3 regions of the Pseudomonas sp. GW821-FHT09C08 genome follow, and region 3 is predicted to be linked to each of the others. Evidence: predicted binding sites of a transcription regulator. Region 3 holds the regulator's gene; each other region holds the start of a gene.

Region 1 (4,209 bases), on a different contig from region 3:
AGTTGTTCGCTCAAGCCGCGCAACTGCACACTGGCGGCGCTCGACTGTTCCGCCGCCAGCGCCGTGCTGTGGGACAAGCCGGCCGCCTGTGTCACGTTCTGGTTGATGTCTTCGACTACGTGCGCCTGTTGCAGGGTAGCGCTGGCAATCGAGGCATTCAGGCCGTTGAGGTTGCGCAGGGCCTGGCCGATGGCATTGAGGCTGGCCCCAGCCTGGCCGGCCTGTTCGATGGTCAGCTGCGATGCGCTGTGGCTGTCGCTGATGACCTTGACCGCCGCTTCCGAATGCCCCTGCAAGCGCTCGATCATCAGTTGGATCTCGGCAGTCGACTTCTGCGTGCGCTGGGCCAGCAGGCGCACTTCGTCGGCTACCACCGCAAAGCCACGGCCTTGTTCACCGGCGCGCGCCGCTTCAATCGCGGCGTTCAGCGCGAGCAGGTTGGTCTGGTCGGCGATCGAGCGGATCACCTCCAGCACGCCGCCAATCTGCGTGCTTTCGCTGGACAGGGTGCGGATCACTTCGACGGCCTGGCGGATGGTGCCGGAGAGGTGGTCGATCTGCTGCAGGCTGCCGTCGATATTGACCTGGCCTTGCTGGGCCTGGACCTGGGCGTCGCGCATTTCGCTGGCGGCGTGTTCGGCGTTCTTGGCCACGTCCTGTACACCATAGGTGACCTCATTGATCGCGGTGGCCACCAGTTCCATCTGCTGGGACTGCTGCTGGCTGCGAGCATGGGCCTGGGTGGCGTTGGTGCCCAGCTCCCTGGACGACTCGCCGAGCGCGTTGGCGCACACCTGCAACTGGCTGACCACCTGGCGCAGCTTGGCGGTGAAGCTGTTGAAGTGCCGGGACAGTTGGGTGACTTCGTCGTCGCCGTGGGTGTCGAGGCTGCGCGTGAGGTCGCTTTCGCCGCTGGCGATGTTGCCCATGGCGTTCACCGCTGCCTGCAATGGCTGCACGATGCTGCGGGCGATCAGCGTGACCAGCAGCGCCATGACCAGCGCGATGCCCAGGCCGATCACCGAGGCTTTCCACACCTGGCCGCTGAATTCGGCCTGCACATCATCCACGTATACGCCGGAGCCGATGATCCAGCCCCACGGCTCGAACAGCTGGATATACGAGGTTTTCGCCACCGGCGCTTCGGCGCCAGGTTTCGGCCAGCGGTAGTTGACGATGCCGGCGCCCTTGGCCTTGGCCAGGATCACGAATTCGTTGAACACCGCAAACCCGTCGGGGTCACGGATGGCCGAGAGGTTCTGGCCATCCAGCTTGGGGTTGGCCGGGTGCATGATCATCACGGGGGTGAGGTCGTTGATCCAGAAGTAGTCGTCATGGTCGTAGCGCAAGCCACGCACCGCGCTCAAGGCCTGCTTCTGCGCAGCGTCACGGGTCATCACGCCAGTGGTTTCGAGGCTGTGATAAAACGTCAGGATGCCGCTGGCGGTCTGGACCACGTGCTGGGTCTGCTGGCGCTTGGCCTGGTACAGGTCGTCATGAATCTGCCTGAGCATCAATAAACCCAGGGCAAACAGCATCAGCACGGCGACTATCAGGATCAGCCAGAGGCGCCGACTGATCGACATATTGCGCAAACTGTTCATCGTCCTGTCACTCCGTGCTTTTTATAATTGTGGGTGCTGCATCGACTTTTACGCCTTGTCTGATAGGCTTTCGGCCTGCAATCGCAAAACCTGAGTACTGCCTGATTTTTCACAGAATTTTTGCAGGCCGGCGTTGAGAATCAACGCCGGGCCTTGGGTGTGCCCGTCAGTGAACATTAAAAGATAAACCAGGCATGCGATTGAGCATGACCTTTGGGGGAAGTATGGATTTGTGGACCGCCGCACAGGCATTGATTCTCGGCGTGGTGGAGGGGCTGACGGAGTTCTTGCCGATCTCCAGCACCGGCCACCAGATTATCGTCGCCGACCTGCTCGACTTCGGCGGCGAACGCGCCATGGCGTTCAACATCATCATCCAGCTCGGCGCGATCCTCGCGGTGGTCTGGGAATTTCGCCGCAAGATCCTCGACGTGGTCACCGGCCTGCCGACCCAGCGCAACGCCCAGCGCTTCACGATCAACCTGTTGATCGCGTTTCTGCCGGCGGTGGTGCTCGGGGTGATCTTTGCCGACTTGATCCACCACTACCTGTTCAACCCGATTACCGTGGCCACGGCGCTGGTGGTGGGCGGCATCATCATGTTGTGGGCCGAGCGGCGCCAGCATGAAGTGCACGCCGAAAGCGTGGACGAGATCACCTGGAAAGACGCGCTGAAGGTTGGGTTTGCGCAGTGCCTGGCGATGATTCCGGGCACCTCGCGCTCGGGCTCGACCATCATCGGTGGGTTGCTGTTCGGCCTGTCGCGCAAGACCGCCACCGAGTTCTCGTTCTTCCTGGCGATGCCGACCATGGTCGGTGCGGCGGTGTATTCGGGCTATAAGTACCGCGACCTGTTCCAGCCGGCTGACCTGCCGGTGTTTGCCATCGGCTTTGTCACCTCGTTCATCTTCGCGATGATCGCGGTCAAGGGCCTGCTCAAGTTCATCGCCAGCCACAGTTATGCGGCGTTTGCCTGGTACCGCATTGCGTTCGGCCTGCTGATCCTGGCGACCTGGCAGTTCGGCTGGATCGACTGGGCGGCCGCCAAGGCATGATGATCCAGCACCCGCGCCTGAAGGCGCTGATCTTCGTGCTGCTGTGCGCGGCGCCCGGGTTGGGCTCGGTACTGGTGTGGCTACGCGGTGAAACGCTGATCCCGCTGGTGGCGTATGGCGTGGTCAGCGTGATCGCGTTTTTCCTCTACTGGAGCGACAAGCGCAAGGCGCGTACCGACGGCTGGCGCACCCCGGAAAACATCCTCCACGCGGTGGAACTGGCGGGCGGCTGGCCGGGGGCGCTGATCGCGCAGCAGGTGTTTCGCCACAAGACCCGCAAGGTGTCGTACCAGGTGCTGTTCTGGGTGATCGTGTTGCTGCACCAGGTGTTCTGGCTCGACCAGTTGTTCCTCGGCGGCACGCTGGTTTCAGTCCTCTAGCAACAAACCGATCTGCGTGCGCTTGGGCAGCTTGCTCACCACCAACTGGTGGGAACGCTGCAACAAGCCGCGCAGTTCCTCGGCGCCCAGCGGGTAGGGCGTGTTCATGATGATCCACTGCGCCCGCGCCAAATACGGCGCCGGGTGAATGCCCGGGCGGTCGACATGGCCGAGGAACAGCTCCTTGTCGACCTTGAACGCCAACGAGTCACCGCGCAGGTTCTGCAGGGCAAACATCTTGTTGCCGGCAATCGAGAACACCCGCACGCCACCCCATTTGTAGTCTTCCCGCGCGCCGGGCAGGCTCAGGCAGAAGTCTGCGACGTGGGCTTCGGTCATCTTCATAGCAGGCGATCTCCACAGCCTTTGAACCCTTCCTCGAGGTAATCGATCCAGGCGCGAATGGCCGGCAGCACGCCGCGTCGATGCGGGTACACGGCCTGCAGCCAGCCACCCGGCAGGGACCATTGCGGCAGCAGTTGCACCAGGCGGCCGCTGGCCAGTTCTTCTTCGCAGTACATCATCGGCAGCACGGTAAAGCCCAGGCCCATGATCGCGCTGGCTTTGCGCACAATGAAGTCGTCGATGCCCAGCCGGGCTTCCATCGCCAGCTCGTGCGGGTTGCCCTGGGGGTCGAGGATGCGCTGGTGTACCAGGCGATCCGCCTCCAGCGCGCCGAGTATCGGCAACTGCTTGAGGTCATCGAGGGTAGTGACCTGGCGCCCGAGCATCAGGGCGGGGCTGGCGACCAGCACGGTCTGGGCCTGGCGCAGGCGCTTGGTCACCAGCAGCGGGTCCTCGTCACCGAGTTCGCGCACGCGCAGTGCCACGTCGATGCCTTCGGCGACCAGATCGACGCGGCGGTTGACCAGGGTCATTTCCAGCTGGACCAGCGGGTGGGCGGCCAGAAACCCGGCCACCAGTTCCGGCAGAATGTGCTGGGCCATGCCCACCGGGCAGCTCACCCGCAAGCGCCCGCGCGGTTCGCTGGACATACTGGCGACGGCTTCATCGGCCATTTCCGCTTCCAGCAGCATGGCCTGGCAATGGCGCAGGTAGCGCTCGCCGACGGCGGTCAGGGTCAATTGGCGGGTGGTGCGCTGCAGCAGGCGCGCGCCGAGGCGTTCTTCCAGCTCGGCAATGCGCCGGGACAGGCGCGACTTGGGAATC
Region 2 (4,209 bases), 340 kb from region 3:
CCACCGCGCTTGAGCGTGCCGTGGATGCGCAACAGGATGTCTTTCTTCACTTCGGCCGAGAAGTAGATCAGCACGTTGCGGCAGAACACCATGTCGAACTTGCCCAGGCTGGCGTAGCTGTCGAGCAGGTTGAACGAGCGAAACTCCACGCGGCTCTTGATCGGCGCCTTGACCGCCCAACGCCCGGCCCCTTTCGGGTCGAAGTAACGTTGCAGGCGCTCCTGGGACAAGCCACGGCCCAGGGCCAGGCTGTCGTACTCGCCGGTCTTGCAGTTGGTGAGCATGGTGCCGGACAGATCAGTGGCGACAATTTGCGCACCGGCCTTGAGCTGGCCCATGTTTGTCCGCTCGAACTCATCGATGGACATCGAGATCGAGTACGGTTCCTGCCCCGAGGAGCAGGCCGCCGACCAGATGCGCAGGCGCTGGCCCGGGCTGGCCTTGATGGCTTCCGGCAGCACCTTGCTCTTGAGCACTTCAAACGGATAGGTGTCGCGAAACCACAAGGTTTCGTTGGTGGTCATGGCATCGACCACCATTTCCTTGAGCCCGCTGCGCGGCTGGCCCTGGATGCGCTGGACCAACTCGCCCAGCGACTTGATGCCCTGCTGTTCCATCAGTTTGTTGAGACGGCTGGATACCAGGTACTGCTTGTTCTCACCGAGCAATATGCCACAGGCTTTTTCCAGGAAGACCCGGAACTGTTCGAAATCCAAATTACCCGTAGACAATGATACCGCCTCTTAAATCGTGTGACCGCCAGGGGACATCCCCTAGCCGTGATCTGCTGCCTTGATCCGGTCGACTACCCGGGCTGCCAGGTCATCAGGGCGGAATTTGGCCAGGAAGTCATCGGCACCGACCTTCTTGACCATCGCCTGATTGAATACACCCGACAACGAAGTATGCAGGATGATATGCAATTTTTGCATGCGTGGGTCATTGCGTATCTCGGCCGTGAGGGTGTAGCCGTCCATTTCCGGCATCTCGATGTCAGAGATCATCATCAAGAATTCTTCTTCCGGCTTCTTGCCTTCGTCCACCAGCTTGCGCAGGTAATCCAGCGCCTGGCGACCATCATTGAGCGCCACCACCTCCACACCGACGGTCTGCAGGCAACGGGTCACCTGCTTGCGCGCCACCGAGGAGTCGTCCACCGTCAGCACCCGCAAGGAAATCGCCTTGTGTGCCGTCTCGGCGTCCACCACACCCACGGAAATCGATTCCGAGGTCGGCGCCACTTCGGCGAGGATCTTCTCCACGTCGATGATTTCCACCAACTGGTTATCGACCCGCGTCACCGCCGTGAGGTAGTGATCGCGGCCAGTGCCCTTGGGCGGCGGATGGATCTCTTCCCAATTCATGTTGACGATGCGCTCCACCGAGCGCACCAGGAAACCCTGGGTCTTGGTGTTGTACTCGGTAATGATCACGAAAGGATTCTCGCGGTCCTGCAGGGCCGGCGAACCGGTGGCCAGCGCCAAGTCGAGAATCGGGATGGTCGCGCCGCGGATGTTGGCGACGCCGCACACCACGGGACTGGACTTGGGCATGATCGTCAGCTTGGGGCACTGCAACACTTCCCGCACCTTGAACACGTTGATGCCATACAACTGTTTGCCATCCAGGCGAAAAAGCAACAACTCCAGGCGATTCTGCCCTACCAGCTGTGTCCGCTGGTTTACTGAATCCATTACTCCTGCCATGCCTTTACTCCTACGCTAAAACCTTTGGCCTGTTCCCTAAAGGGCAGACGCGCACCCAACACTAAACGGCACGGGCTTTGCAATTTACAGATCATGGATATTAAAACGACAGTTTCCCGACGCCCCGGCTTCCCACGGTACTGCAGATTGCTCTGCGTCTCGATGGCATTGCTCGCCTTGAGCCTGGGAACCACGGCCCGCGCCGATAACGTCACCTTGCCTGATCTACTTATCGGCGTCACTCAGGGCTTTCTTGAGTTCACTGTAGAAGATTATCTGGCGACCACCCAGACACCCGGGCGTTATGAAATCCAGGTCAGCCAGCTCGATCCGCGCCTGCGCATGCCAATTTGCGACAAGGAATTGACAGCCACCCTGGAAAGTCCCGCCCAGCCCATCGGCCGCGTGACGGTGAAAGTTCGCTGCGAAGGCGCCTCGCCCTGGACCGTGTTCGTGCCGGCGCAGGTCAAATTGTTCCGCGATGTGGTGGTGGTGGCCCGCCCGCTGAAACGCACCGGCATCATCGGTTTCGAGGACGTTGTCCTGCGTGAACGCGACATCAGCATGATCAATCAGGGTTACCTGACCTCCCTCGACCAGGCCGTCGGACAGAAATTGACCCGACCAGTGGTCACCGACCAGGTCATTACCCTGGTGCACCTGGAGCAGGCGGAGGTGATCCGCAAGGGCGATCAGGTGGTGATTTCCGCCAGCAGCGGCGCGCTGCAGGTAAAGATGCCAGGCGAGGCGCTGTCCAATGGCGGCATGAGCGAGCAGATCCGGGTGAAGAACCTCAACTCGAACCGGGTGATCAAGGCGCGGGTGACGGCACCCGGCCAAGTGGAGGTGGCTTTATAGACCGCTGGTATCGGACGCCGGCTTTTCCTACACTGTGGGTTGGGTGCCGGCCTGTGCAGTTTATTGTCAATTGCGCCTAAAGTTTGTCCGGGTATGGCCGAAAACATGGCAAGCGTCCAAATACCCAGAGGTTTTTTATCATGGTCATCGATTTCAGTCGTTTGAATAACACCCCGGCAACGTCAGGCCCTACGCGTACCACCGGTACCAAGGACAGCGTAGAAGCCAAGGCCCAGCCACTGCCCGCGAAGGCAGAACAGGCGAGCGCCAGCCAGAGCGGGGAATCCGTACACCTGAGCAATGAGGCTCAACAGTTGCAGAAGGTCACTGACTCGCTGCGCGATCAACCGGTAGTCAATAAAGCCCGTGTGGCCGAATTGAAACAGGCAATCGCCGATGGCAGCTATAAAGTCGACAGCAACCGTGTAGCCAGCAAGCTGCTTAATTTCGAAGCCGAGCGCTAGGCACAGGCCTGCGCCGGGCTTTTGGACGCTTAAACCCCAAGGCCAGCCATGCATCACGACGAACATTTGCTTCAACTGATCATTGATGATCTAGCGCCGACGCAACATTTGCTCGAGCTGCTGAAAGAAGAATCCCTGGCACTCTTCGGCCGGGACATGCCCTTGCTGGAAGAAATTCTGGCGCGCAAACAATCGCTGATTGTCCTGCTGGAACAGCACGGCAAAAAACGCAGCGAAATCCTCATCAGCCTCGGCCTGCCGGCAGACCATGATGGCCTGGCACAATTGGCCAGCCACTCCTCGGTCGGCGATCAATTGCTGGCCCAGAGCAAAGAACTCAATCAATTGCTCGCCCAGTGCCAGGAAGCCAACCTGCTCAACGGTCAGTCGATCCAGCTTCAGCAAGCTACGACCGCCAACCAGTTGCGTATACTTCACGGCGGTGAGCCTCCGGCGCTTTACAACGCCCAGGGATCCACCTCGCGCCTGGTCAAGCCAAGCACCCGCAGCCAAGCCTGATGCCCGTTTACCGCGCGGCCTATCCAAGTCGCGCCACATACTGGCAAAATGCCTGCTCTTGCGTGTAGTCGTATTTTGTCTGGAGATGGAAGAACCGTGTTCAACGCCCTTAATGCGGAAGATGCCCCGCAGCCACCCAAGGTCCTCACCACGCCTCTGGAAATCGCCGGCACCTTGCGGATGCTGCAAGAAAGCCATGACCCGCTGATCATCACCTTCCACGAACGCAGCCAACGCTTCCAGAGTTACCTGGTGGATGTCGACCGCGAGGGCGGCACCCTGGCCCTGGATGAAATGATCCCGCGTGACGGCGAACGCCACCTGGAAAACGGTGAGCCGTTCCGCATCGAAGGCTTCCACGACGGCGTGCGTGTTGCGTGGGAAAGCAACGGCGCCATGAGCATCAGCGAAAAGGACGGCCACCGCATCTACACCGGCAGCTTGCCCGACGAGGTGGTTTACCATCAGCGTCGCAACGCTTTCCGGGCCGCCTTGAAGCTGGCCCAACTGGTCAACATCGAACTGGGCGGCGAGAAACTCAAGGCGCCGATCAGTGGCAAATTGCTGGATATTTCCGCCACCGGCTGCAAACTGCGCTTTGATGGCGATATTTCCGAGCGCCTGCAATTGGGCCAGGTCTACGACCGCTTCATCGCCGCCCT
Region 3 (4,209 bases):
GCCAGAAACAGGTTCTTACCGCTGCGTACCATAGCTACAAACGCTGCGGCCTGGCCGGCTGCATCCTCACCAAGCTCGACGAAACCGCGAGCCTGGGCGAGGTGTTGAGCCTGGCCATCAGTCATGAGTTGCCGGTCGCCTACCTGACCGACGGCCCGCGGATTCCGGATGATCTGCATCTGCCGCGCCGTCATCAGTTGGTCAGCCGTGCAGTCAGCGTGCAAATGCAAGAAGAGCCTAGCGAGGAAGCGATGGCCGATATGTTCGCCGACCTCTATCACAGCCCGGCAAAGCGGGTGGGTTGAGGGCAGGATGAACACCGTGAAATGTACCTACATCGATGGTCTGCAAGCGATTCACGCGGCCAAGCCATGTAGCCTGCGTCTAAGCAAGACAAGGTAAAGAAATAAAATGGGCAGCATGCATCCCGTACAGGTGATCGCGGTGACCGGCGGCAAAGGTGGCGTCGGGAAAACTAACGTGTCAGTGAATTTGTCCCTGGCCCTGGCAGAGCTTGGCCGTCGCGTCATGCTGCTGGATGCTGACCTGGGGCTGGCGAACGTCGACGTTCTGCTGGGGCTGACGCCCAAACACACGCTTGCCGATGTGATCGAAGGGCGCTGCGAGCTGCGCGACGTGCTGCTGCAGGGCCCTGGCGGTATCCGCATCGTGCCGGCCGCCTCCGGCACCCAGAGCATGGTGCACCTGAGCCCGGCGCAGCATGCCGGCCTGATCCAGGCGTTCAGCGATATCGGCGACAACCTCGACGTGCTGGTGATCGACACCGCCGCCGGGATCGGCGAGTCCGTGGTCAGCTTCGTGCGCGCTGCGCAGGAAGTCCTGTTGGTGGTCTGCGATGAACCCACCTCGATCACCGACGCCTATGCCCTGATCAAATTGCTTAACCGTGACTACGGCATGAACCGCTTCCGCGTGCTGGCCAACATGGCCCAGAGTCCACAGGAAGGGCGCAATCTGTTCGCCAAGTTGACCAAGGTCACGGATCGCTTCCTCGATGTCGCCTTACAATACGTCGGCGCAGTTCCCTACGACGAGTGTGTACGCAAGGCTGTGCAAAAGCAGCGTGCAGTCTACGAAGCGTTCCCTCGTTCCAAATGCGCCTTGGCGTTCAAGGCTATTGCCCAGAAGGTCGATACCTGGCCGTTGCCTGCCAACCCTCGGGGGCATCTGGAGTTTTTCGTCGAGCGATTGGTGCATCAGACGAGCGCAGGACCGGTGCTATGACATCCAGCGGCTACAACCTTTACAAGAAATCGGCACGTGACAGCCAGGGTGAATTGATCGAGCGCTATGCGCCGCTGGTCAAGCGCATCGCTTATCACTTGCTGGCACGCCTGCCCGCCAGCGTCCAGGTCGAAGACCTGATCCAGGCGGGCATGATCGGCCTGCTCGAAGTGTCGACCAAATACGACGCGAGCAAGGGCGCGAGTTTCGAGACGTATGCGGGTATCCGCATCCGTGGCGCGATGCTCGATGAAGTGCGTAAAGGTGACTGGGCGCCGCGTTCGGTGCATCGCAATACGCGCATGGTCAGTGACGCAATTCGCGCAATTGAAGCAAAAACCGGTCGCGACGCTAAAGATCACGAAGTTGCGGCCGAACTCCAATTGAGTCTCGACGATTACTACGGGATTTTGAACGATACCTTGGGCAGCCGCCTGTTCAGTTTCGACGACCTGTTGCAGGACGGCGAACACGAAGGGCTGCACGAGGACGGCGCGAGTGCTCATCTGGAGCCGTCGCGCGACCTGGAGGATGAACGCTTCCAGGGGGCGTTGGCGGACGCGATTGCCAATTTGCCGGAGCGTGAGCGACTGGTGTTGGCGCTGTACTACGACGAAGAGCTGAACCTCAAGGAAATCGGTGAGGTCCTGGGAGTCAGCGAATCGCGGGTCAGCCAGTTGCACAGCCAGTGCGCAGCCCGCTTGCGGGGGCGTTTGGGAGAGTGGCGAGCGCGCTGACAGGCAGTGTTGGGGAGCACTGCAAACCACACCGCGAGGGTGATTGACCCTCGCGGGATCGGCCCGTGGTGCCCCCTGCAGTCCTTTTTGTGTAATGCCTGTTGATTGAAATGGCGCGTCCAGGTGCTGGGCGCGTTTAAGACTGCTTGGAGGTCGAATTGGACAAGAACATGAAAATCCTCATCGTTGATGACTTCTCAACGATGCGGCGGATCATAAAAAACCTGTTGCGTGACCTTGGGTTCACTAACACGGTCGAGGCGGATGACGGCATTACGGCGATTCCGATCCTCAACAGCGGGAGCATCGACTTTCTGGTAACGGACTGGAACATGCCGGGCATGACCGGTATCGACTTGCTGCGCCATGTGCGCGCCGACGAAAAACTGCGCAGCCTTCCCGTGCTGATGGTGACCGCCGAAGCCAAGCGTGAACAGATCATCGAAGCCGCCCAAGCCGGGGTCAACGGTTATGTGGTCAAGCCATTCACTGCATTGGCCTTGAAAGAGAAGATCGAAAAAATCTTCGAACGCATCCACGGCTAATGCCATCGCGGGGGAGCTATGGAGCATAAAGAAACGTCACAGGGAGACTTTGAGTCGACCCTGAAAAAGCATGCTCACCAGTTGGTTGACAGCCTTGAAAAAGGCCAGTTCGGCGACGCGGTGCAGTTAATCCATGAGCTCAACCAGACCCGTGACCGCGGCCTGTATCAGGAAGTGGGCAAGCTCACACGCGAGCTGCACAGTGCGATTGTCAATTTCCAGATTGACCCGCACATGCCCCAGGCCGAAGAAATTTCGCAAATCACCGACGCGACCGAACGCCTGTCCTATGTGGTCAGGCTGACTGAAGCGGCGGCCAACCGCACCATGGACCTGGTGGAAAACGCCACGCCCCTGGTCAATGGCATGGCCACCGAAGCCCAGGCCCTGAGCCACGATTGGGGCCGCTTCATGCGCCGCGAGGTGGGGGCTGAGGAATTTCGGGAACTGGCGCGTCGGGTCGACGGATTCTTGTCACGCAGCGAGCAGGAAAACCGCACGGTTTCCAGCAACCTCAATGACATTCTGCTGGCCCAGGATTACCAGGACCTCACCGGCCAGGTGATCAAGCGTGTGACTCAGTTGGTCACCGAAGTGGAAAGCAACCTGCTCAAACTGGTGCTCATGGCCGGCCAGGTAGACCGTTTTGCCGGCATCGAACATGACCGTGAAGCGATCCTCTCGGAAAAAGATCCACAAAAACATCTCGCCAAGGGTGAAGGTCCGCAGATTCATGCCGATAAACGTGAAGACGTTGTGTCAGGTCAGGATGACGTAGATGACCTGTTATCCAGTTTAGGCTTCTAAGGAGCACCCACATGAGCTTCGGCGCCGATGAAGAAATCCTTCAGGATTTCCTTGTAGAGGCCGGCGAAATTTTAGAGCAACTGTCCGAGCAACTGGTCGAGCTGGAAAGCCGTCCGGATGATGCGAACCTGCTCAATGCAATTTTTCGCGGTTTTCACACTGTAAAAGGGGGCGCCGGCTTCCTCCAGCTCCATGAGCTGGTGGAGTGCTGCCACATCGCCGAGAACGTGTTCGACATCCTGCGCAAGGGTGAGCGTCACGTTGACTCGGAATTGATGGACGTGATTCTCGAAGCACTGGATGCGGTCAACGGCATGTTCAGCGAAGTCCGCGAACGTGCCCCGATCACTGCGGCCACCCCGGAACTGCTCGCCGCCCTGGCGCGCCTGGCAGAGCCGGCCGACACCTCGGCAGCGCCCGTGGCGCAAGCTGAGCCTGCGCCTGTGGCAGAGCCTGAAGCGGACGTGACGGACAGCGAGTTCGAGCAGTTGCTCAACTCCCTCAATGCGGTGAAAGCCGAGGCTGAAGCGCCTGCAGCCGCCGCGCCACAAGCGCCGACCAGCGAAGACATTACCGACGCAGAATTTGAATCCCTGCTCGACCAGTTGCACGGCAAAGGCCAGTTCGCGGCCGACGCCGTGGCGCCTGCCGCCGCTGTGGATGCGCCTGCCGCGTCGACCAGCACCGACATCACCGATGACGAATTCGAAGCACTGCTCGACCAACTGCATGGCAAAGGCACCTTCGCGGCCGACGCCTTGCCGGAAGTCGCCGCGACTGCCACTGCGCCGGCCGCTGCGGCAGAACCTGCGGGCGACGGTCTGATCAGCGACCACGAGTTCGAATCCCTGCTCGACGAATTGCACGGCAAGGGC

Evidence for each region. The regulator FliA, encoded in region 3, starts transcription of late flagellar genes. The targets are predictions, from matches to a motif close to CTAAAGTTTNNNNNNNNNNNGCCGNTAA.
Region 1: AC07OJ_RS02200 (methyl-accepting chemotaxis protein) is a predicted target of FliA. The motif match lies at 1,672-1,699, and genes of this name have one in related genera.
Region 2: flgM (flagellar biosynthesis anti-sigma factor FlgM) is a predicted target of FliA. The motif match lies at 2,641-2,668, and genes of this name have one in related genera.

The regions. Positions count from the first base shown of each region.
Region 1 covers NZ_JBWKPG010000001.1:557,751-561,959, forward strand. The annotation lists gene AC07OJ_RS02200 (methyl-accepting chemotaxis protein) at 1-1,604, opposite strand, end outside; gene AC07OJ_RS02205 (undecaprenyl-diphosphate phosphatase) at 1,829-2,659, shown strand; gene AC07OJ_RS02210 (DUF1294 domain-containing protein) at 2,656-3,039, shown strand; gene AC07OJ_RS02215 (MmcQ/YjbR family DNA-binding protein) at 3,028-3,384, opposite strand; gene AC07OJ_RS02220 (LysR substrate-binding domain-containing protein) at 3,381-4,209, opposite strand, start outside.
Region 2 covers NZ_JBWKPG010000004.1:152,751-156,959, reverse strand. The annotation lists gene cheR (protein-glutamate O-methyltransferase CheR) at 1-731, opposite strand, end outside; gene AC07OJ_RS15345 (chemotaxis protein CheV) at 774-1,706, opposite strand; gene flgA (flagellar basal body P-ring formation chaperone FlgA) at 1,800-2,564, shown strand; gene flgM (flagellar biosynthesis anti-sigma factor FlgM) at 2,705-3,028, shown strand; gene AC07OJ_RS15330 (flagella synthesis protein FlgN) at 3,077-3,547, shown strand; gene AC07OJ_RS15325 (flagellar brake protein) at 3,644-4,209, shown strand, end outside.
Region 3 covers NZ_JBWKPG010000004.1:492,306-496,514, forward strand. The annotation lists gene flhF (flagellar biosynthesis GTPase FlhF) at 1-305, shown strand, start outside; gene fleN (flagellar synthesis regulator FleN) at 412-1,245, shown strand; gene fliA (RNA polymerase sigma factor FliA) at 1,242-1,982, shown strand; gene AC07OJ_RS16935 (chemotaxis response regulator CheY) at 2,153-2,527, shown strand; gene AC07OJ_RS16940 (protein phosphatase CheZ) at 2,546-3,334, shown strand; gene AC07OJ_RS16945 (chemotaxis protein CheW) at 3,346-4,209, shown strand, end outside.